4 regions of the Rossellomorea sp. FM04394 genome follow, and region 4 is predicted to be linked to each of the others. Evidence: predicted binding sites of a transcription regulator. Region 4 holds the regulator's gene; each other region holds the start of a gene.
The links. Region 4 encodes Rex, which represses fermentation and respiration genes when NADH is low (regulators of the CRP and FNR family bind a similar motif). Its sites were predicted from a motif close to TTGTGAAATATTTCACAA; they were not measured.
Positions count from the first base shown of each region.

Region 1: a site for Rex is predicted at 2,282-2,299, ahead of ACCB35_RS06580 (L-lactate dehydrogenase). Genes of this name have one in related genera too.
Region 2: a site for Rex is predicted at 3,734-3,751, ahead of ACCB35_RS21375 (AtpZ/AtpI family protein). Genes of this name have one in related genera too.
Region 3: a site for Rex is predicted at 3,570-3,587, ahead of ACCB35_RS13385 (cytochrome c oxidase subunit II). Genes of this name have one in related genera too.

Region 1 is NZ_CP168654.1:1,304,179-1,310,414, reverse strand. It holds gene ACCB35_RS06600 (NCS2 family permease) at 1-372, shown strand, start outside; gene ACCB35_RS06595 (histidine phosphatase family protein) at 399-1,001, opposite strand; gene ACCB35_RS06590 (tetratricopeptide repeat protein) at 1,054-1,539, opposite strand; gene ACCB35_RS06585 (GNAT family N-acetyltransferase) at 1,555-2,091, opposite strand; gene ACCB35_RS06580 (L-lactate dehydrogenase) at 2,399-3,349, shown strand; gene ACCB35_RS06575 (hypothetical protein) at 3,437-3,868, shown strand; gene ACCB35_RS06570 (SIMPL domain-containing protein) at 3,877-4,530, shown strand; gene ACCB35_RS06565 (NAD(P)H-dependent oxidoreductase) at 4,703-5,242, opposite strand; gene ACCB35_RS06560 (MarR family winged helix-turn-helix transcriptional regulator) at 5,319-5,744, opposite strand; gene proC (pyrroline-5-carboxylate reductase) at 5,816-6,236, opposite strand, start outside.
Region 2 is NZ_CP168654.1:4,274,961-4,281,196, reverse strand. It holds gene ACCB35_RS21390 (TIGR01440 family protein) at 1-376, shown strand, start outside; gene glyA (serine hydroxymethyltransferase) at 793-2,034, shown strand; gene upp (uracil phosphoribosyltransferase) at 2,409-3,038, shown strand; gene ACCB35_RS21375 (AtpZ/AtpI family protein) at 3,907-4,128, shown strand; gene ACCB35_RS21370 (ATP synthase subunit I) at 4,134-4,508, shown strand; gene atpB (F0F1 ATP synthase subunit A) at 4,531-5,244, shown strand; gene atpE (F0F1 ATP synthase subunit C) at 5,317-5,529, shown strand; gene ACCB35_RS21355 (F0F1 ATP synthase subunit B) at 5,693-6,211, shown strand; gene ACCB35_RS21350 (F0F1 ATP synthase subunit delta) at 6,208-6,236, shown strand, end outside.
Region 3 is NZ_CP168654.1:2,648,191-2,654,426, forward strand. It holds gene ACCB35_RS13360 (dynamin family protein) at 1-171, opposite strand, end outside; gene ACCB35_RS13365 (hypothetical protein) at 355-525, opposite strand; gene ACCB35_RS13370 (isoprenylcysteine carboxyl methyltransferase family protein) at 621-1,184, opposite strand; gene ACCB35_RS13375 (type III polyketide synthase) at 1,187-2,257, opposite strand; gene ACCB35_RS13380 (SDR family NAD(P)-dependent oxidoreductase) at 2,466-3,236, opposite strand; gene ACCB35_RS13385 (cytochrome c oxidase subunit II) at 3,830-4,306, shown strand; gene ACCB35_RS13390 (b(o/a)3-type cytochrome-c oxidase subunit 1) at 4,308-5,954, shown strand; gene ACCB35_RS13395 (GyrI-like domain-containing protein) at 6,156-6,236, opposite strand, start outside.
Region 4 is NZ_CP168654.1:264,132-270,367, forward strand. It holds gene tsaD (tRNA (adenosine(37)-N6)-threonylcarbamoyltransferase complex transferase subunit TsaD) at 1-773, shown strand, start outside; gene ACCB35_RS01500 (ABC-F family ATP-binding cassette domain-containing protein) at 1,172-3,115, opposite strand; gene ACCB35_RS01505 (redox-sensing transcriptional repressor Rex) at 3,306-3,983, shown strand; gene ACCB35_RS01510 (twin-arginine translocase TatA/TatE family subunit) at 4,038-4,208, shown strand; gene tatC (twin-arginine translocase subunit TatC) at 4,224-4,997, shown strand; gene ACCB35_RS01520 (YdiK family protein) at 5,013-5,219, opposite strand; gene ACCB35_RS01525 (lysostaphin resistance A-like protein) at 5,216-5,959, opposite strand.

The DNA.
Region 1 (6,236 bases), 1.0 Mb from region 4:
TCGGCTGGAGGAAGGACAGGATTAACAACATTAACCGTTTCTGTGTTGTTCATCGCTGCTGCATTCTTCGGTCCTCTTGTCAGTGCCGTATCAGGAATTTCAGCCATTACTGCCCCTGCCCTTATCATCGTGGGAAGCTTAATGATGGGGAGCATTTCTCATATTAAATGGGATCAGTTAGATGAAGCCTTCCCTGCATTCTTAATCATTCTCAGCATGCCGTTAACATCAAGCATCGCAACTGGGATCGCACTGGGATTCATTTCTTATCCTTTATTAAAAGTAGTAAAAGGACAATGGAAGCAGGTACACCCACTCGTGTATATCTTTGCCGTCCTGTTCTTCTATCAGCTGGCATTCCTGCCTCATTAACCCGATATAGATACTCGAAAGACCGTTCATAATGAACGGTCTTTTTGCGCGGTCAATTCAGCTGATTGTGTCCATATTCTCTTCACGATCTTTACATTATCATCATCAAAAGTTAGACAATATATATCCAGCATTTCAAGCTTTCTCCAAAAGCTGATATCATATTGAGGATCAAAGTAACTCATGATCAGAACCATGATATTACCGTGTGTTCCAATCACAACGTTTTTCCCATTATATTCTTCAATGATCTTAAATATCCCTTGTACGCCTCTTTTTTGAGCGGTGAGATTCGACTCTCCACCTTCTAAGGAAAAAGCAGGATCCTCCCACAGCAATGAAATTGCCTCATCAAAGTTCTTCACGAGTTTACTTGATAGAGTCCGTTCCCTCACCTCTTCATAAATCTTGATCTCTTGACCTATGTGCCGGGCTATTCCTTCAACGGTTTCCACGGCTCTTTTGTACGGACTGGAACATACTGCATCAATCTTTTCCTTCTTTAATAGTTCCGTTACATGCTTAGCATCCACCTTTCCCCTCTCAGATAGGGGCCTGGTTAATTCGTCGGGGGTGTATTCCGAGTGAGCATGCCTCACCAGATACAGTTGTGTTATTGCCAATTTCATTCACTCCTCCTTCTTGCCACAAAAAAAAGAGCTGTCATGCAAACAGCTACCCTTATTTCCACACCACGTCCAATTGGCCGGCATAAAATGTTATCGCCTTTTTATAAGGTTCAATGGTGGGATCTTGTGATGATTCTCCAATGCAGTTGAGCAGCAGCTCCATTGCTTGACTGTGTTTGTTCAAATTGTAGAGGGTCATGGCATAAAAGACCGTCATCGCTTTATTTTCAGGGAATCGTCGGATTCCTTTCTCGAACACGGATTTACTTTTTTCATACTCGCCCAATGTCCGATATGTACTACCCAATCCAAGATAGGCGCCTTGTAAATCTTTATCATCCAGTCCCATTTGAATCGAATTCTCGTAATAAGGAACGGCTTTGCTTTCGAGTCCCATTTTGTCATGGGTCCATGCACATTGGTAATGCAGAAAACCATTATCTGGGTCTCCCTGAATCAATCGCTTCCACCTTTCAATGGAAGCTGCGCATTCTCCCGACTCTCTCAATGCAATGGCTTCTTCTATTTTTCTATTCATCTTAAAGTCTCCCATTTATTCGGGAATGAACTCCATCAGCCAGGAATCATGATGTTCCCCTTCATGAAGCTCATGCTCCCGCAGTATTCTCGCTTTACAGTATCCACATTTCTCATAGCATCGGATTGCCCTGGTGTTCCAGGTCATAGGATCCACCACAAGGCGGTGGACCCCCTCTTTCTTGAGCAAGTACTCTACTACAGTTCGAATGAGTTGCGTCCCTATTCCCCGGTTCCAATATGTCGCTTCTCCGATGAATTGATCCGTACCGTAGATCACTTCATCTAAATTCGAGTAACCATACCGGATCATTGTTTCTTCATCGAGCTGGTAATACTGGAGATACCCGATTTCATTCCCCTTAAACTCAACCAGACAACCTGAGACGTCCCTTTCTTCAAGGAATTTCTCCTCCACCAGCTGAAGGGTGAAGGGGCGGTCCCTCCCTTCATAAAACTCCAGTACTTCGGGATCCTGCAACCACCTTGCCAACGTGTATTTATCCCCCTCCACTAAAGGACGGATAAATAAGTCCCCACTCCTGACATTCATACACACACCTCCCATAACTCTCATCTTCCTCTATACATTCATCACACATCAGAAAAAACCCTTTTTTCTTTGAGGGACAAGTCACCTGGGTAAGTCTTTGTATTTGACAATATTGTGAATTAATTCACAATTAAGTATGTTATGCTATATTTCAGAGTAGAATATCAATGTGTTTCATGTTATGATTTGGTTGTGAATTACTTCACAATGTACTGACCAAATATCTTTCAACTCTCATTTCATTCTTTAAAAACTTAACATTGCTATGAATCATACTAACAAAAAACTGATGAATAGGTGATGACGTATGACAATCAAATGCACAAACAAAGTAGCTTTAATCGGTACAGGATTTGTAGGTTCAAGTTATGCCTTTGCTCTCCTAAATCAAGGAATCGCACATGAACTTGTAATGATTGATTTGAATAAGGAGAAAGCTGACGGAGACGCACGTGATTTAAACCATGGTCTTGCTTTCGCTTCCCCTATGAAAATATCTGCAGGAGATTACAGTGATTGTAAGGATGCTGACCTGGTCGTGATTACTGCAGGAGCGAATCAGCAGCCTGGCGAAACCCGTCTGGACCTGGTGGAAAAGAACGTGAAAATCTTCAAAAATATTGTAGACTCTGTCATGGATAGTGGATTCAACGGCATTTTCCTTGTGGCGACGAATCCAGTCGACATCTTAACGTATGCAACGTGGAAATTTTCCGGCCTGCCGAAAGAAAGAGTCATCGGATCAGGAACGATTCTCGACACAGCCAGACTTCGTTACTTAGTAGGAGAGCACTTTGATATTGATACACGGAATATTCACGCCTATATTATGGGAGAGCACGGCGACACGGAATTTCCCGTTTGGAGCCACACAACTGTAGGAGCAAGTCATCTAAGTGAGTTAATTGACCTCCACAGGGATGACGTGCAGAAACAGCTCGATGACATATTCATCAATGTTAGGGACGCAGCCTATCACATCATTGAACGGAAAGGCGCAACCTATTATGGCATTGCCATGGGCCTTGCCAGGATTACCAAAGCGGTCTTTAACAATGAAAATAGCATTTTAACCGTTTCCGCCCTCCTTGAAGGGGAGTATCATCAAGACGATATCTACATCGGTGTTCCTGCGATTATTAATCGTGAGGGCATCAGGAAAGTCGTCGAGCTTCCATTAAATGATAAAGAAAAAGCTCAATTCTCTCACTCAGCCGAAACACTCAAACATGTGATGAAAAAAGCGATGGAGACTTGATTCATTCCCTTAGCTAACTTAATAGACACGCACGCCCACCCAACCTCCTCATAAGATAAAGAGAATTCTTTATGAGGAGGTTCTTCTATGTACGATCACAGACAATTATTCCCTGGTTTTCCTGGCGGAGGAGGAGGAGGCTTTCCCGGTTTCCCTGGAGGTGGCCAAGGTTCAGGTGGCGGCTTTCCCGGTTTTCCTGGTGGAGGACAAGGCGCCCCGAGCTCTCCACCACCTGCAGGCGGACAAAATCAACCACCACCCGGACCACCACCGAACTTCCAACCGCAAAAAACGGTGATGCAAGGAACCCAAGGTGGACCTAGTGTCTTTGCAGTAGATCCAGGTGCCATCAGGAGATGTTTATTCAGGTACACTTATATTTGGTTAAGAAGAGATGCTTTCTGGTTCTATCCTGTCTTTGTCGGACGCCGTTCCATTGCCGGATGGAGATGGATCGGATTCACATGGGTTTACTTCGGTATCGACTTGGATAAAATTGAATCCTTTACGTGCGTGTAGGACTGCGCATGTATTCATATCCATACTATAGGACCGGCAACACCAAAGGGACGATTACTGTAACAGGTGAGCATACACTTTATGTAGATCCTGATCAAGCCATTGTCTCTATCGGCGTTGTCACTAAAGATGAAGAGCTTGAAACGGCCCAAAGCCAGAACCAGCAACAATCGAGTAAAGTCATTCAATCCCTGTTAAACAATGGAGTGTCACAAAAGGATATCCAAACCTCCACCTATCAAGTGTTCCCACAGTACAACTATGAGGACGGGAAGCAGATTTTCTCAGGATATGAGGTTCGCCAAGTATTCCGCATTACCATTCAGGACATTGAAAAAGTCGGGACAATTATTGATGATGCTATAAAGAGCGGTGCGAATCGTGTAGAAAACATTTCATTTGTCAATTCAAATCCCATCGAATCCTATCAACAGGCCCTTGCTATCGCTTATCAAAAGGCCTATCAAAAAGCACTCACACTATCCAGCCAATCGGGGCAGCAGCTCAATCCCCACCCAAAGTCCATCACAGAGCAATCAAGCCCAATCGTCACCCCCTTTATGACCACCGGGTTTGTGAAAGCCGCTGAAGAAAGTACAGCCGTCCAACCAGGACAAATTGCCGTCACAGCCATCCTGACAGTAGAATTTCACAGCAGCTAAACAATAAACTGCCAAAGCAGATCACTGCTTTGGCAGTTTGAATAAAGTGAAGGTGGACGGACCTTCAGGCTTTGTGTTTTATAAGAAGGGTTCTTCTTTTATGTATCAAAAACCTCTTCCCCCATGAAAATAGTAAAGAGCCCATCCCCAAAACGAATGAGCTCTCCCTATCCTATCGACCAAACTTCAACTCAGGATTCACCACATGTGCTGCAACTTTTTCAGCAGACACAACCACTTCATCGTCACTCATCATTCGAACCCCATGCTCTACATAAGCAGGCAAGAAAGTCATTCCCGTTAAGTTGGCAGTAGCCTGTAGTGGTTTCAGCAGTTCACTCATTGAGTAGTGATTAAAGCCTCCTGATCGGTAAGCTCCGCCCGGACCACCGGTTGAAGTCACGACTAAGAATTCTTTTCCGTGAAGCTTCGTCCCCTCTGCCCCATAAGCCCATCCATATTCTAACACCTTATCCTGCCATTCTTTTAACATCGCCGGTGTGCTGTACCAGAAGAATGGAAATTGGAAGACGATTCGGTCAAATTCTAATAAAAGATTTTGTTCTCTCTTAACATCAATGTTCATGTTCGGATATTCTTTATATAAGTAATGCACAGTAACGTTCTCTTCCTTTTCCAAACGTTCTGACCAGGATTTGTTCATTCTTGATTCTTTTAAATCTGGATGTCCTACTAAAACTAGTGTTTTCAATTCAATCACTCCTTATTTGTATGTACAAATAATATCATCGTTTGTTTGTACATACAAATATATAGTTAAAAAAATTTTATTTTTTATTTTCCAATATCGAATTTGCTTCGTTCACATCTCGCGTCAGCTTCCGAGCCTGTTCCTCACCCATGATTTCAGCATAGCGTTTAAACAGGTTCTTCCAGCACTGAGAAATGTCATCCTGCATGCTATAGCCTTTATCCGTCAGGGCAATGATTGCTAGCTTTCCCTTGTTTTTTCGTGTAACAAGTCCCTTCATTTCTAATTTATCTACAAATCGGGTACTTGTTGAAGGAGCGATATTTAAAGCTCCACTAAGCTCTTTTTGTGTTAAACCGTCTTTATCCTTTAAGGTCATCAACAAAAATGCATAAGTGGGAGACAAACCGATTGGAGCAAACTCTTCCTCCGCCATCTTGTTCATCATTCTTGCCAAGTGATTGGCAGAGAAATAGAGACAGTTACAGAATTGATCTTCCACTTCCTCGACCTCCGTTTATGTTTGTATGTACAAACTACATCAGTCATGAGTATTTGTCAATGGTTTCCACTCTACTCACCCAGGGAATTCGATTTACGGCTGCATGCTTCCATTGCCGTTAAAATGGCTCCTTTAAAATTATTTTTCTCCAGAGCTGACACTGCTTCTATCGTTGCTCCGCCCGGTGAACAAACGGCATCCTTCAGTTCCCCTGGATGAGTGCCGGTTTCCAGGACCATTTTCGCCGCTCCAAGTACAGCCTGTGATGCCAGCTGGTAGGCTAGATTTCTCGGGATGCCCTCGAGAACGGCTCCATCAGCGAGTGCTTCTATAAACATAAATACATAGGCAGGAGATGATCCGCTAACAGCAGGAATGGCATTCATCAAGCCTTCTTCCACTTTCTCAGCCTTTCCGAAGCTTTCTAAAATAGCTCGCACAGCTTGGAGATCCACTTCTTTTACTTCATCATTCACACAATAGGCTGTCATG
Region 2 (6,236 bases), 460 kb from region 4:
TGATGAGCTGAAGGGTTGGGCTGATTCCATTGGCGTTTCACTCGCTTTTCAATGCTGCGAGCATCTGAACCGGGCACTCGTTTTGGAGAGAGACGCTGCAGAAAGAAGAGGCTTGGATGAGGTAACGGTCATTCCTGTGCGAAAAGCAGGCGGAGCGATGGCCACCAAAGCGTATCACTCCTTTGAAGATCCCGTCATGGTAGAGCATATAAAAGGCGACGCCGGCATCGACATTGGGGATACCTTTATCGGCATGCACCTGAAACACGTGGCCGTCCCCATCCGGGTATCACAGAAAAGCCTCGGCGAAGCCCACGTCACACTCGCCAAAACCAGACCTAAACTCATCGGCGGAGTCAGAGCCGTATACGAATAATACACACTTGAAGGTCCGTTTCTCATCGTCGAGGGACGGACCTTTATTGTAGCTTTCTGTTATTAGACCTTAAGCCTGTTTTGAATCCCGAACTATAAAGGGAATTAGGGAGATTATGATTATGATAAATGGGTGGAATGGGAGATTTAAAACCATGGCAGTGATATCACTAACGATTATGAAAATTTCACAATCATTCGACAAATATAGGCATAATGCTACTCGTGGGGGGCAGACATGTATTAGATCGAGCCACTTGTGAACCATATCACATGAGGTCCGTCCCTCTAAACACGAACATTACGTTTTGACTAGAGGTTTTTATTTCGCGTTTTGCTGAATCGTGTTAGAATGAGATTGAATGAATCAATGAGGCACCTAGAGCAGTTGGGCCTATGAATTAAAGGGGGATATGTATGAGTAAGATTGCCAAGCAAGATCCGGAAATTTATGCAGCGATTCAAGATGAATTAGAGCGTCAACGAACGAAAATCGAGTTAATTGCATCTGAAAACTTTGTCAGTGAAGCGGTTATGGAAGCACAAGGCTCCGTTCTGACAAACAAGTATGCAGAGGGGTACCCAGGTCGTCGCTATTATGGTGGCTGTGAGCATGTCGATGTAGCTGAGAATTTAGCTCGCGATCGTGCAAAGGAACTTTTTGGAGCTGAGCATGTAAACGTTCAGCCTCACTCAGGAGCACAAGCCAATATGGCAGTCTACTTCACGATCCTCGAACAAGGTGACACGGTTCTTGGAATGAACTTATCTCATGGTGGACATCTGACTCACGGAAGTGCCGTCAACTTCAGTGGTATTCAATATAATTTCGTAGAGTATGGTGTGGATGAAGAAAAGCATCTTATCAATTATGAAGATGTTAGACAAAAAGCATTAGAGCACAAGCCTAAGCTGATTGTAGCTGGAGCAAGTGCATACCCAAGAGCGATCGATTTCGCTAAATTCCGTGAAATCGCAGACGAAGTGGGAGCCTACCTAATGGTGGATATGGCTCACATCGCTGGTCTTGTAGCAGCTGGTCTTCATCAGAACCCGGTTCCTTATGCAGACTTCGTGACAACAACGACTCACAAAACATTACGTGGACCTCGTGGCGGAATGATTCTATGTAAAGAAGAGTTTGCTAAGAAAATAGACAAGTCTATTTTCCCTGGAATTCAAGGCGGGCCACTTATGCACGTGATCTCAGCTAAAGCTGTTGCTTTCGGTGAAGCGCTTCAGGATTCTTTCAAAGACTATGCGCAAAACATCATCGACAATGCCAACCGTTTAGGTGAAGGTCTTGTTAAAGAAGGAATCAACCTTGTATCAGGTGGATCAGATAATCATCTATTACTTATCGACCTGCGCTCACTAGGACTGACTGGAAAAATCGCAGAGAAAGTACTTGATGAGATTGGTATCACAGTAAACAAAAACACGATTCCGTTCGATCCGGAAAGCCCATTCGTAACAAGCGGTGTCCGTATCGGTACGGCAGCTGTTACATCAAGAGGCTTCGGGCTCGAAGACATGGACGAAATTGCTTCAATCATGGCATTGACTCTTAAAAACCATGAAGATGAAGCGAAACTGGAAGAAGCACGCAAACGCGTCATCGACCTGACAAGCAAATTTGAATTATATCCAGAAAGATAATAGATGTTGACCTCTTCACTAGGGACGGACCTCCCTGGTGGAGAGGTTTTTTAGTAGAAAAGTAGATTATTTATCGGTTTTAAGCTCTAAATACTGGGGGTGAGGGCCGACTTAAATGGTAATCCGGCCGTTATTCGCGATAATCCAGCGGCTTTTCATAAAAATCCAGCCGATTAACATAATTAACCAAAAACCACCGGCAATCACACCAGCTTACATGTTCATTCTCATGCACCCCGGATGATTTCTAACGATTCCATTACACTTCCCATCTCTTGTTGCTCTTAAATTGTCTTTTATGTACAATAGTCTGAGGTGTAAATGAAGTGGACAAACTATTTTTACATAAAATCGAACTTAAAGGAGAGAGTCGAATGGGCAAAGTATATGTATTTGATCATCCGTTAATCCAACACAAATTAACGTTTATTCGTGATAAACAAACAGGTACGAAGGAATTTCGTGAACTTGTTGATGAAGTAGCAACACTAATGGCGTTTGAAATCACCCGCGATTTACCATTAGAGGATATTGATGTAGAAACGCCGGTAAGCAACGCAAAGGCCAAGACTCTTGCAGGTAAAAAATTAGGAATTGTTCCAATTCTGCGTGCCGGCCTTGGCATGGTAGATGGAATTCTTAAACTGATCCCGGCTGCAAAAGTTGGCCACGTTGGTTTATATCGTGACCCGGAGACTCTTAAACCGATTGAATATTACGTAAAGCTACCAAGTGATGTGGAAGAGCGTGACTTCATCTTAGTCGATCCGATGCTTGCAACAGGCGGATCTGCTGTTGAAGCTATCAACTCTTTAAAAAAACGCGGCGCGGTAAGCATCAAATTCATGTGCCTTGTTGCCTGTCCTGAAGGGGTAGACGCAATCAAGGAAGCGCACCCTGACGTTGATATCTTCATCGCGGCTCTTGATGAGAAGCTGAATGAAAAAGGATACATCGTTCCTGGTTTAGGGGACGCGGGAGATCGCTTATACGGTACGAAATAATTTGAAGCAAATAAGAAAGCCGGATTATCGACACGTGATAATCCGGCTTTCATATTTATATAACCCAAAAAAACCATTGTAATTTAGTTGGAAGTATTTACATTAAATTCAAGGGTTACTCATAAATAGAATCTTCTATATAATGAAGGGGCATGTGAAAATAGAATCTATGGATTTGTTAATAAAGTTATCAACTGGGGGCGAAAGAGGTACGTTTGTCGGGTTTTTTAAGCGAAAATGCTTGTCGCCTCATACCAAACGATCTCCGCTTTTCGACATGTCCAGCTGCGGGGGCTTGGGGCTCGAGGTCATAAGCTAAATTGACCAAAAAGGCAAAGAGCGCCTTTCCGGTAAGTTCGCCTTATGCTTGTCGCCTCCAACCAACCCGCCTCCGCTTTTCGACATGTCCAGCTGCGCCTTCTAGTCCCTCGAGGTCATAAGCTAAATATGCCAAAAAGGCAAAGAACGCCTTTCCGGCATATTCATCTTATGCTCGTCGGGCCTGACCAGTCGGCTCCGCTTTTCGATATGTCCAGCTCCGGCGGGTAGTCCCTCGAGGTCACAACTGAAAAATCCCAAAAGGCAAAGAGCGCCTTTAGGGATTTCCCAGTTGTGCTTGTCGGGCCTGACCAACCCGCCTCCGCTTTTCTGTAAATGTGTTGAAAATGTGAACAATTTGGGAACGCGTGGATAGGTTGTGAACTTTTTAACTTGAACGCATTGACATAGATAAAGCCCTATTGTATGCTTACAAAGGGTATAAAATGATAAGGTTTTCACAAGGGTTGAGCCCGTATGAAAACGGTTTTTCATCATTTGTACAGTGTTAATGATTTTCCACTAAATCACATGTGTGGAGATGAAAAAAATGCGTCAAAATGATCGACGCCCGTATCAATCGATGGTCTTGTATTCTGCTATTCTTTCCCAGCTTGTTGGTTCTATCTTAATAGGGATCTTCGGCGGGAGATGGTTAGATGGAATATGGAACACCACACCACTTTTCTTAATTATTGGACTACTCCTTGGGCTCGCAACAGGAATCTACACCATGCTCCGTACAGTCCAACATTTCAATTCGGGAGATTAATGTAAATGCCAGAACTTCAGCAAGTGTTTAACAGGCATCGTAAGTACATATTTTTCCTCCTTTCCTTTTACGTCCTCGGTTGGGGTTTTACTTCCTATCAGTCTATTTTCCTTGGGCTTATTTTGGGGACAGGCATCAGTCTGTTTAGTCACTGGCTGATCATGAGGAGAACCGTGCGATTCGGTGATGCAGTAGAAGCTGGTCAAAAGGTTCGATCTTTAGGGACCTTCTCAAGAATGGCAGGTGCAGCCTTTGCAGTGATCATTGCAACGGAATATCCTGAACATTTTCATCTCCTGAGCGTCATTATGGGATTAATGACAATATACCTTGTCATTATGATAGATTATTTTATTCAGCAGCTTTTAGCTCATAAATAGCGGGGAAGAGAGGTGAATTTCATTGCATCATGAAAATCCTACAGCCGAGTTTCTAGGGTTAACTTTTAACCTGGCGAACGTACTGATGATCACAGTGGCAAGTGCCGTTGTATTCCTCATCGCCGTTCTGTCAACTCGTAGACTGGCCATGAAACCGACCGGAGTGCAAAACTTTATGGAATGGGTCATGGACTTTGTCAAAAATATCGTGAAAAGTAATATGGATTGGAAAACAGGTGGTCGTTTCCATCTCCTTGGACTTACTTTACTCATGTACATTTTCGTATCGAACATGTTAGGGCTTCCGTTTTCGGTAGTCATTGACCACGAATTATGGTGGAAGTCACCAACAGCGGATCCAGTTATCACGATGACCCTTGCAGTTATGGTCGTTGTGTTGACACACTATTATGCGATCAAGATGAAAGGCTTCGGTGAATACGGTAAAGACTTCTTCAGACCTATGTCGTTCTTATTCCCGCTGAAGATCATTGAAGAATTTGCCAACACACTAACGCTTGGTCTTCGTCTTTACGGTAACATCTACGCTGGGGAAATCCTGCTTACTTTACTGGTAGGGAGCCTGGCACACATGGGAGCAGCCGGATTACTGGGTGCCATCATCCCGACGATTGTATGGCAAGGCTTCTCAATCTTTGTCGGCGCAATCCAATCATTTATTTTCGTTATGTTAACGATGGTTTATATGGCTCACAAAGTCAGCCACGACCATTAATATATACCCTGTTCAAAATTGAACAAAACTACTCAAAACATTTTTTCATACATTTAAAGGAGGAAATTCAGAATGGGTCTTTTAGCAGCAGCAATTGCAATCGGTTTAGCAGCACTAGGTGCAGGTATTGGTAACGGTCTTATTGTTTCACGTACGGTAGAAGGTATGGCTCGTCAACCGGAAGCTCGTGGAATGCTTCAAACTACAATGTTCATCGGGGTTGCGTTAGTAGAGGCGATTCCTATCATCGCAGTAGTTATCGCATTCATCGTAATGGGTCAATAATAGTAACTGAAAGTTCAAGATGGCGAAGATCATTCGATAAGAACCTTCGCCATTCCTTTATGTTTAGTACTTATGAACATTTGACTATGAATGATACGGCGTTTGCCGTTATTGTAAAGCTTTCTTTATGGAAGGCATTGACTCTTGAAGGGAGTGAAACCTCGTGCTTACAAACGCATTAGTCCTTGGAGCTGGTGGCGGCTTCACAGGTGGAGATATCGTATTCCAGCTTGCTATGTTCCTTATCCTTCTTGCGTTACTGAAGAAGTTTGCCTGGGGTCCTTTGATGGGCATCATGCAAGAGCGTGAGAATCACATTGCAGGCGAAATAGAAGCGGCTGAACAAAGCCGTCTAGAAGCAAATAAGAGCTTAGAAGAACAGCGTCAACTTTTAAAAGAGGCTCGTCAAGAAGCGCAAGCGATGATCGAGAACTCTAAAAAGCAGGGCGATGAGCAACGTGAACAAATCATCATCGCGGCTCGTCAGGAATCTGAGCGCTTGAAAGAATCTGCGAAACGTGAAATCGAGACGCAGAAAGAACAAGCGATGGCAGCATTACGCGAGCAGGTTGCTTCACTATCTGTTCTGATTGCATCGAAAGTCATTGAAAAAGAACTTTCTGTTCAAGATCAACAGAAGTTAATCAACGATTATATTAAAGAGGCAGGAGAAGAGCGATGAGCTACTCTACAGTCGCAAAACGCTA
Region 3 (6,236 bases), 2.1 Mb from region 4:
AAAATGGCCGCAAAAGGCTAAAATCAATTCATCGTTGTATAATTTCTCTGCTAATCTTTCTACCTTTGCAGCCCGCTCTTCGTCTCCGTTGTGACGGAAAGTATCGTGATAGGCTGCAAGATGTTGCAATGTATTATGTAATTGGGTACTCTTATGCTCTATCTGACTCATTGAACTAGTTCCTTTCTGTTTTCAGAAAAATGATAACGTTTTTATTTTATCGTATTTGGCTCAATTTCTCTATGAAATCATATCAACGTGGGGAATTTGAGAACGGTATTAGTATATGCAGGAATTTTAAAAGAGCCAAAAGACAAAATAAAAAGCCCTCTTCCGAAGAAGAGGGCTATGTATTTATCGTGTTGTTTCAGTTGCAATCAAGTTTGAATGAACAAAAGATTTTGAGTTTGTCTGGTATGAAGATACTTTCTTCTCTTGTGCTGAATCCTTCATTACATTTGATAAAACATGCTTCATTATGAAGCTATACGCTAATACAGTAAACAATATCAGAAACCATACCATATTTGTCCCCACCCTTTTGTTGATGTTTAAATGAGAATAATTTTCATCTTCAATTAGAATCTTAACAAAAACGATAATCATTTTCAATAAGAAAATTATTTTTCTTTTCTGATCAGGGGGATCCAGCCCTTTGTATGAAGGTGAATCCTTTCATAATCCGTTTCATGACGAAGTGCATGTTCCTCAAGCGGAATACGAATAGAGAGAATGAATTGATTCAGTAATGCGAAGATAAACAGGGTCCAATAAGCATGAAAAAGTAATGGAACAATCAAGAACTCTAATGTGACGATCAGATAGTTAGGATGCTTCAAATACTTGTAAGGACCTTTCGCTACCACTTCAGCCTTTGGAAGCACGATGATTTTTGTATTCCAATACTTCCCCAGTGAAGAAATCACCCATATTCTCCCGAGCTGAGTGAGGATGAAACCAGCCAACAGGATCGGCCAGTAGGGATTGACCCCTGTATGAAAGATCCCTCCTTCAATTAACAGCGAAACAAAGAATGCGATATGGATAGCGACCATCATTTTATAATGAGCCTTTCCATATTCTTTTGCCCCCTGTTCCTTCATCCACTTTTCATTTGATTTAGCGATGAATAGCTCCACAAGCCTCTGAATCATCAGTACGAAAAAAAACAGGATGAAATACAGCATCATTCCCACCTCATCAAAAGCAGTTCTGAACTAAACCCCGGCCCTAAAGCGGTACCCAAACCTATATCTCCACGTTCACAGCCTTTATTCATAAATTCCTTCAGTACATACAAGATGGTTACAGATGACATATTCCCATAGTTTTTTAAGACCTTCATAGATTCAGATGTCATACTTTCTTCCATTCCTAAAGCTTCCTGATAGGCTTCAATGACCTTCTTTCCTCCCGGATGTGCCACAAAGTGCTTAATATCTTCAAGGCTGATATCATTTCGATTGATAAATTCCTCAACATTCGGCCTGAGCCAGTTCTTCACAAGAGTAGGAATATCTTTCGAAAACACAACATACATACCGTTATCCTTTACCTCCCACCCCATTACATCCAGTGAATCCTCCAAAAGAGTAGATTGAGTCGCGAAAATGGATGGCAGCGGGTGGGAAATCCCTTCTAGTAATGGACTTTCATCACCACATACAACTGCACAAGCAACACCATCAGCAAAAAGTGACGTACCAACTAAATTGCTCTTAGAGCGATCCCCATGCTGAAAGGTGAGTGAACAAAGTTCGATGGAAAGGACGAGAACATTTGCTTTCGGAAAAGCTAAACAGTATTCATAGGCACGTGACAGCCCGCTTGCTCCCCCTGCACATCCCAATCCCCAAATCGGGATTCGTTTAACATGAGAAGAGAATGGCAGATGATTCATAATTCTCGCTTCTAGACTTGGTGTTGCGATGCCCGATGTTGAAATTGTAAAAATCGCATCAATGTCCTCTAATGTAAGCTGATGATGGGATAGGATTTTCTTAACGACCCTGCTGCCCAGTTCAACTGCGTGGTGAATAAATTCATCATTTTTTTCTTGAAAGGTATGCTCCCTGGAAAACCATTCGAGGTCTTTTACGAAATAGCGGCTGTCTATTTCACCATTTTCAAACACAGTGAGAAGACGTCCGATATTCTTAAAGCTTGTCGAAAACAATTGTTTCGCAAATTCTGCCGCTTCTTTTTGTGTAATCTTCACAGGTGGAATCTCGGTTTCAACTGAAACAATTTTCGGCATTCATCTACACTCCTTACAATTCCATGTAAGGGTAGCATTTCCAAAAAACCACAAAACATGTATCGAGATTATGTATAACCCTTCTAATCAATCTGAATAGGTCTTCATTACGAAAGGAATATCCATTGGTGCCTCTTGTGGGGGATAAACACGTCACCATACAAGAAAGAGCTAACCCGCAAAGGTTAGCTCTTTCTTGTACGGAAGTTTAAAAACCTTGAATCGTCATCCCGCCGTCTACAAAAAGGGTTTGGCCCGTAACATAATTCGAGGCATCAGAGGAAAGGAAAACAGCAGGGCCTACTAGTTCTTCCAATTCGCCGATTCTTTTTAAGGGGGTTACGGCCAAAATATCATTTACATATTCTTCGTTTTGCAATAGCTCTTTCGTTAAGGGCGTTTTAAAATACCAGGGTCCGATACTATTCACATTAATATTGTATTTTCCCCATTCCAAGGCTAAAACCTTCGTCATTTGAATCATGGCTGCTTTCGTTGAAGCGTACACAACCCCCGTTCGTAAAGCTACATGACCGGCTACAGAAGCTATGTTAATGATTTTCCCCTGATTCTTCTCCTTCATATGTTTACCTGCTTCCTGACTCATCATAAAAGCAGATTTCAAATTTGTATCCATGATCGTTCCCCATTCTTCATCCGTAACCTCCAGGGCGCTGGAACGGATATTCATACCTGCATTATTAATTAAAATATCAATGGAACGTTTTTGATTTTCTATGTAAGCAATCGCTTTTTGAATTTCCTCCCGTGATGTCACATCTGTCGGGATTATATAAGCCCTTCTTCCCAGCTTTTCAATTTCACTGGCCGTTTCTTCTAAATCGCCCCTCGTCCTTGACAGAAGAACAACATCGGCTCCTGATTCTGCTAAACCTATACTGAGAGCTCGTCCAATTCCACGCCCGGCACCAGTGACAACAGCAAGCTTATCTTTTAATGAAAATGAAGGTAAATACATCTTCACACCACCCTACCCATTATTTGAATCTTCTATATATTAACACAGTCACTTTGACTGCTAAAGGTTTACGGTTTAATAAGTTTTCTTCTTGTCCTCCTGGTTCTGGACATGAATCTGGATTTTCGAATCTACGTGAAGTTGACATTGAGGACAAACCGTTTTCTCTGAAAAGATCTGACAGCAATGCTTACAATAAAATTTTTCCACGAAATATCCTCCTCCTCTTTATTATCATTCCTATACTCTATGCATATCGCTCCGACAAATGAACCGGTTGAAAGACCTATTATGTAACTGATTTCACATTTATTTCACAATATTTCTCGTAACCTGTGACATTTATCACAGATTCATAAGGGTTTACACCCTTATGATAGTGATAACGAAATCAATCATCCAATGAATGGAAGGAATGAGATATATGGTGAAAACGGAATTACACCAAAAAACCGAGGTTAAGGTCGAAGAGTCTACTTCACTCAAAGGAACTTTCACATCGGTTCTGTTCCTAGGTGGTTTTCTAGTCCTTACTTGGCTGGGAGTATTCTTACTATTTATCAATCGTTTTTAATTCTGAAGGAGTGGTTAACATGCACATGCATCGTTATGAAAAATGGTGGTTAACGTTAGGAACAGGGTCTCTTATTATATTTTTAATTATTTTAGGCATCAGTGCTTTTCATCAAGGACATCAACCTCCAAGCGCGAAAGCATACGTCAATCCCGAGCGAGTGGATAAAACCTCGCCGTTTAACGAACCTGGTTTGAAGAAGGTAGAAGGAAAGGCTTGGGATTACGAGTTAGTGTTTGTGGCATCTGCATTTCTCTACACACCCGGGGAAATTGAATTACCTAAAGGATCTACACTGAAAATCATAGCCACAACAAAAGACGTTGTTCACGGATTTGAAGTCGCAGGGACAAATATTAATATGATGCTTGAACCCGGGTTTGTTAGTGAATATACAACAACCCTTGATAAGACAGGGGAATTTCTCGTTGTCTGTAATGAATATTGTGGTGTGGGTCATCACACAATGAAATCTATGATTAAGGTGGTGGACTAAAATGAAACGATTTGTTCAAATTGAGAAAAAAGATGCTACTTTGGCGATGGCACATATTTATGTTGGCTTTATCGCATTGGCGCTAGGTGGATTGGCTGGATTATTACAAGTGTTAGTAAGATCAGGAAAATTCATATTACCTGCAGGGATAGGTTATTACCAGGTCTTAACGGTTCACGGCGTATTATTGGGATTGGTATTAACCACTTTCTTTATCCTTGGATTCCAGCACGCTTCCATCTCCCGAACATCCGGAGCCTATTCCGGGAAATCCCGTTTGTTAGGCTGGTTAGGATTCTGGGTCATGCTTATCGGCACAATCATGGCCGCTGTTATGATTCTATTAAATGAAGCAACTGTACTGTATACTTTCTATGCCCCCCTGCAGGCACACTGGATATTCTACTTAGGATTGACCTTCGTCGTAGTGGGAAGCTGGTTAGGCGGGACCGGCATGATCATCAAATATATAAGCTGGCGGAAAGAAAACCCTGGACTGCCAAGCCCTCTCTTAACATTCATGGCCATCATCAATACCGTCTTATGGATTGTCGCAACCATTGGGGTGGCAGGAACCGTTTTATTCCAGCTCCTTCCTTGGTCTCTTGGCCTTGTTGATCGGGTGGATGTACTCGTAAGTAGAACTTTATTCTGGTATTTCGGTCATCCCCTTGTATATTTTTGGCTGCTGCCTGCCTATATGGCATGGTATGTCATTATTCCAAAGATCATCGGTGGAAAAATATTTTCAGATTCGTTAGCCAGACTTTCCTTTATTTTGTTTCTCCTATTCTCTATTCCTGTAGGTTTTCATCACCAATTAGTGGAGCCGGGAATCGACGCGTATTGGAAATTTTTACAGGTAGTCCTAACCTTTATGGTTGTCATACCTTCCTTGATGACTGCATTTTCTCTGTTCGCTACCTTTGAAATGTACGGCAGATCCAAAGGGGCTACCGGATTGTTTGGATGGTTTAAGAAGTTACCATGGGGAGATGCCCGCTTTACCGTACCATTTATTGGAATGGTAGCCTTTATCCCAGCGGGAGCTGGGGGATTAATCAATGCCTCAAACCAGATGAACCAGGTCGTTCATAATACCATTTGGGTTACCGGTCATTTTCACTTAACTTTGGCAACTTCTGTTGTATTAACGTTTTTCGGTATTGCCTATTGGCTCGTCCCTCATTTAACAGGACGCGTCTTAACGAAAGCAATGAACAAACTGGCAATTGTGCAAGCCATTGTTTGGTCTATAGGAATGGGCATCATGTCAGGTGCCATGCATATCGTCGGCTTACTGGGCGCACCAAGACGATCTTCTTTTTCAACTTATGGGGATGCACCGCAAGCCCTTGCTTGGATTCCGTATCAAGTCGCACAAGCCATTGGGGGAACCATTCTCTTTATCGGGATCATATTGGTTCTATATATCTTTATCAACCTAGCATTCTTCGCACCTAAAGGAGAAGAAGAATTCCCGGTGGGTGAAAAGGCTGAAGCAGCTGAGAGAACTCCGATGGCTCTTGAAAATTGGAGGATTTGGTTAACTATCCTAGCAGCTCTCATTCTTATCGCCTACACCGTTCCATTCATCGACATGATTCAAAATGCACCTCCTGCATCCAAGGGCTATCGTCTGTGGTAAAAAGAAAAGCGCAGGCGGCTTGGGCAGGCCCGACAAGCATAAGACGAACCAACCGGAAAGGCGCTCTTTGCCTTTTTGGTTGGTTTGGCTTATGACCTCGAGGGACTAGCCGCCGGAGCTGGACAATCAGAAAAGCGCAGGCGGCTTGGGCAGGCCCGACAAGCATAATAAGAGGCTGCTTCACACGAAGCAGCCTCTTCTCTATTTCTCTTTAATTGGAACAAACAACTCTAATTTCCGTTTATCTTCCGTTTCGTTGATTTCCCTATCCTGAGATAGATA
Region 4 (6,236 bases):
TGACGGAGGGTCCTGGTTTAGTAGGAGCACTTCTGATTGGGGTAAACGCAGCAAAGGCACTTGCTTTTGCTCACAATAAACCGTTAGTGGGTGTCCATCATATTGCGGGGCATATCTATGCGAATCGTCTAGTGAAAGAGATGAAGTTTCCTCTTCTTTCTTTGGTTGTATCCGGGGGACATACGGAGCTTGTGTTAATGAAAGAGCATGGTTCGTTTCAGGTAATTGGAGAAACACGGGATGACGCTGCCGGGGAGGCCTATGATAAGGTAGCGCGAACATTGAGTCTTCCTTATCCAGGTGGCCCCCATATCGATCGGCTGGCTCAAGAAGGAGAACCTACCCTTGATTTGCCGCGGGCATGGCTTGAGGAAGGTTCATTTGATTTCAGTTTTAGTGGATTGAAATCGGCTGTTATTAACACACTGCACAACGCCAAGCAAAAAGGGGTAACCATTCATCCACAAGACCTGGCAGCCAGTTTTCAGGCTAGTGTGATTGATGTGTTGGTAACGAAGACGGTTAAGGCTGTGGAGGAATATAAAGTCGAGCAGGTGTTATTGGCTGGCGGGGTTGCAGCTAATAAAGGGTTACGGGGAGCTCTTAATGATGCGTTTGAAGAAATAGAAGCTGAGCTGGTCATCCCGCCGTTATCCCTTTGTACAGATAATGCCGCTATGATTGCAGCGGCAGGAACGGTTTTATTCGAACAAGGAAAAAGAGGCGGCATGGATATGAATGCACATCCCGGGCTTGATATAGAGAATTTTTAATAGTGAAAGCTTAAACGTTAACTTCGTTTAAGCTTTTTCTCTTTGTAGAACTGTTATTTACAAGTTGTTAATAGACGGAGGAACATGTGAATATCTTGTGGTTAACTTATAGCAAAAAAGGTAGCAAGAAAAGAAAAAGGAACGAACATACGTTTTATCAACAGTTTGTGGATAAGTTGTTAATAACTTTGTATAAGTTGTGTACATTATGTGAAAAAGGGATGGGAAAAATAGCCTATTCCATACAATCGACTGTGGATAATTCAGGTTTTGAATGTGGATAATGTGGAAAAGTTGTGTGAATAACGGTTGTTTAGGATTTTGATTGTGGATAATGATGTGGAATAAGAAAAGGGCGGGGAGCAAGATGTTTGAATACTTATCCCCAACCCTGTGGATTATTGTTCTCCTTGAAGAAGTTCTTCTAGTTCTGTCCATTCTTCCAATAGAGATTCAAGCTCTTCTTTTTCTTTTGTCAGTGCTTCATTGATATCTTGGACTTTTTCATGATCTTGAAAGATCTCCGGGTCGCAAAGGAGGTCTTCTTTTTCTTGAATATTTTCTTCCAGGATTTCCATTTGGTTTTCAATTTCGTCGACTCTTCTTCTTCGTTGACGCTCAAGTTTTTTTGCTTCTTTATCGATTTTATGAGATTGCTTTTGAATGGTACCTTGTGAAACAGGTTGCCCTTGCTCCATCTGCTCGAGTGCTGCCAGTTCTTCCTGCTGTTGCAATTTTTCTATATAATAATCATAATCGCCAAGATATTCTGTTGATCCCTTCCTGGAAAGTTCAACAACCTTTGTAGCGATGCGATTGATGAAATAACGGTCATGAGACACAAAAAGGATCGTTCCTGGATAGTCAATCAAGGCATTCTCCAATACTTCTTTACTGTCCAAGTCAAGATGGTTTGTCGGTTCGTCCAGGATGAGGACATTCCCTTTTTCCATCATAAGTTTGGAGAGAGCGAGTCGAGCTTTCTCTCCACCGCTAAGTGTGGAAACAGGCTTTAAGACATCTTCCCCTGAGAATAAAAAGTTTCCGAGTACGGTTCTGATTTCTTTTTCCATTTTCATCGGGTACTCGTCCCACAGCTCATTTAAAACGGTCTTATTGGAAGAGAGTTCAGCTTGTTCTTGATCGTAATAACTAATCGAAACATTTGAACCAAATTTAAACCCACCTTCAAGAGGATGGAGTTTATTCACTAATGTTTTCAATAGGGTAGACTTACCGATACCGTTAGGACCAACAAGAGCGATGCTGTCTCCCTTTTTTATAGAGAAATCGATGTGAGATGAAATCTGTTCGGCTTTACCATATCCGATGGTCAGATCTTGGACGTGAAGAACATCATTCCCGCTTGGACGATCAATTTGAAAAGCGAAGTTGGCAGATTTCTCATCTCCCAGCGGTTTATCCATTATATCCATTCGTTCCAGTTTTTTTCTGCGGCTTTGGGCCATTTTGGTAGTAGAAGCACGGGCGATATTTCGTTGGATAAAGTCTTCGAGTTTGGCGACTTCCTGTTGCTGGCGCTCGAACATCTTGAGATCCTTCTCGTAGTCTTCTGCTTTCTGTTCAAGGTATTTACTGTAGTTACCCAAGTATTTTTTGCTTCGATTTCGTGAAATTTCATACACTTGATTGACGACGCTATCCAAGAAGTAACGATCATGGGAAACGATCAGGACAGCACCTTCATAGCTTTGAAGGTACGTCTCAAGCCACGATAAAGTCTCAATATCAAGGTGGTTGGTAGGCTCATCAAGAATAAGGATGTCCGGCTTGGTCAATAGAAGCTTACCAAGTGCCAGACGGGTTTTCTGACCACCGCTTAAAGTAGAGATCTTCGTTTCATAATCAAAGTCGGCAAAATTCAATCCATGAAGGACAGAACGAATATCGGCTTCATATTGATAGCCGCCGGAATCTTTGAAGCGTACTTGAAGCTCATCATATTCCTTTAATACCCGTTGATATAAATCTTCTTGTTCATAAACAGAAGGATCGGCCATTTGTTTCTCAAGTTGTCTTAATTGTTTTTCCTGAGTTTGTAATTCTTCGAATACGGTCAGCATTTCTGACCAAATCGAAAGCTCTGATTCCAAGCCTGTGTTTTGCGCGAGGTATCCAATGGAAACCCCTTTTGGTTTCGTGATATCTCCGGAGTCATAGGAGAGATGACCTGCAATTATTTTTAGAAGAGTCGATTTTCCTGCTCCGTTGCGTCCAACGAGAGCCACCCGATCTCTTGTCTGTATCTCAAGCTTAATATTTGATAGGATATTATCGGCACCAAAGTTTTTCGTAAGTTGATTCACTTGTAGTAGAATCATGACGTTTCACCTCTATTTCATAGTGCTAGTGTACCGTATTATGGAGGGGAACGGCAATAAATCGACTATTAATCTTCGTACACTTAGGATAAAATATAGTGTATGATGGGAAGTAGAGTTTTAAATTCTGTATGCTTTCTATTTTGGAAGCGGTATCAGAGGTTTTTGAATAGATGTGGGGGAATACAATATGAACCAGGATACAACGAAAATTCCACAGGCAACGGCTAAGCGCCTTCCGCTATATTATCGCTTTATTAAGAATCTGTACTCATCGGGAAAGCAGAGAGTTTCATCGAAAGAATTGAGTGAAGCGGTGAAGGTTGATTCTGCTACGATACGCAGAGATTTTTCTTATTTTGGTGCTTTGGGGAAAAAGGGTTATGGATACAATGTAAATTACCTTTTATCCTTTTTTCGTAAGACATTAGATCAAGATGCCATTACGAAGGTTGTACTGATAGGAGTAGGGAATCTCGGTACAGCTTTTCTTCATTATAATTTCATAAAAAATAATAATACTAAGATTGAAATGGCTTTTGAAGTGGATGAAAAGAAGGTTGGGACGCAAATCAGCGATGTACCCGTTTTTCATTTAGATGATTTAGAAGAGCGTCTTGAGGGGCATGATATTGAAGTGGCCATTCTAACGGTTCCGGCATCTTCTGCTCAAAATATCACAGACCGATTGGTTTCTTCTAATATTAAGGGGATCCTGAATTTCACTCCTGCGAGATTGACGGTTCCGGACCATATTCGCGTGCATCATATTGATTTAGCAGTTGAGCTTCAATCGCTGGTATATTTCTTAAAGCATTATTCAGAGGATGACACGGAAATGTCACAAGATGGAATCATATCCGAATAGAAAATGATTCGTATATACGTTATGATAGAATGGTAAAAGAGGAGGTGTCTCATTATGTTAGGTGCAGGTAGTATTGTACTGATAACGGTTGTTGCTTTACTGATTTTCGGACCAAAGAAATTGCCTGAGTTAGGGAAAGCAGCTGGTAATACATTACGTGAATTTAAAAATGCAACAAAGGGCTTAGCAGATGATGAGGACGATACTAGTAAAAAAGCTAAGTAGGGTAGGATGAACGCCATGAGTCAAAGTCAAAGAGACATGACAGTCTATGAACATATAGGAGAATTGCAAAAACGACTCATGTTTGTAGTCGTTTTCTTCTTGTTAGCGGTAATCGTCAGTTTTTTTCTTGCGGAGCCGTTGATTCGATATTTGCAGCACGCAGATGAAGCGAAAGAATTAACCATGAACGCTTTCAGGATCACAGATCCTCTCAAAATCTATATGGAGATGATCATGTTTATTGCGATCATCATGACATCACCCATCATTCTATATCAAGTATGGTCGTTCGTAAGTCCAGGCTTATATGAGAAAGAGAGAAAGGTAACGCTCAGTTACATACCGATTTCTGTCCTTCTCTTCTTAGGTGGATTGTCATTTTCATATTTTATTTTGTTTCCATATGTCGTGAAATTCATGATGGGTTTATCCACCAATCTGAATATCGAGCAAGTAATTGGAATTAATGAATACTTTCATTTCCTGTTTCAAATAACCATCCCATTCGGCTTTCTATTTCAACTGCCGGTTATAATGCTGTTTCTGACACGCCTGGGGATTATTACCCCGATGCTCCTGGTACAAATGAGAAAAGTGGCGTACTTCATATTGTTAGTCGTCGCGGCTTTTATTACACCGCCGGACATCGTCTCGCATTTAATGGTAACCGTTCCTTTGCTTCTTCTTTATGAAATCAGTATTTGGATCTCTAAGATCGGATTTAAGAAGGTTTTAGAAGCAGAACAAAAGCTTGAAATGGAACAATTTGAGGATATAAATAAGGATTGATCAAATGATCAATCCTTATTTTTTATTCTCTATTTTCTTTTTGATCTTGAAATGCAGCATCACCATCCGCAACCCGGATCCAAAATCAAGGGTTGCCAGAAAGACGAGCATATAAGTGAAAAATCCCCAACCATCATCCTGTACATTTTGCACAGCAAAGTATGTGAAGAGCACACCGAGAAGGAGATAGATCACGCCTGAAAATAGTGGTGATCTCCTCATAGAAATAATCCTCCAATAAATCCTTGTATTTGTTCAGCTTCGTTGATCATTTTTTCAATTTCATCCTTATAAATAGATTGCATTAGAACGACCGTTGTATTCATGGCAACGTGGGCAAATATTGGAACCAGAATCCGCTTCGTTTTGACGTATAGAAACGCAAACGTAAAGCCCATTGCAGAGTACAAGATCACATGCTCAGGCTCAAAATGAGCAAGGGCAAAGATAACAGAACTGATTAACGCGGCGAAGAAGAAATTCATCTTCTCGTAAAGTACACCGAAGATAATCTTTCTGAAAACAATCTCTTCTAATATAGGGCCAATGATCGCAGCGACCATCATCGATAGCGGTACCTTTTCGATAATCCCGATAATCATTTGCGTATTTTCAGATCCCATCTCGATCCCTAACGCATACTCAATTTGTATTGCGATGGATTGAGCGATGAACGCCATAAATATCCCCACTATAGCCCACACAATTGAACTTCCTGCATTCATTGGTGCGGAACGTTCAAGATTGGTGCTTGTCTCGCTCTTTCTCAGAATGCCCCAGACGACGAGGAGAGTTAATGTAAAGCTGATCACAAGCCAGTATCCCGGAACGACATTTCGTAATGTCTGCTCTGGAATCGCAAGGACATCAGCACCAATCTTAAATAAAAGGGGTATCCCGACAACACTGGAAAGCTGCATTACGATATAGGCAATTAAGATAAATCCGAAATGTTTTTTCAACGTTTGATCTCCTTTAATACCTGTTAGATGAAGGACTAATAATTCGTCCTGAACATACTCCTGTACAATTCTACTAAGAAAAGAGAAAGTGTTCAAATTTAAGGGGTTTGCTCTTCAATCGATTTAAGAATAAAGACGTATGGGGAGGCATAGTATAGGAGGGTGTGAAAAAAAGAGAAATATGACGAAAAAAATTTTAAGCAGGACTCTTGCAAAATGAAAACGAATTAATTAATATAATAGTTGTGTTAGCACTCACAACAAGCGAGTGCTAATA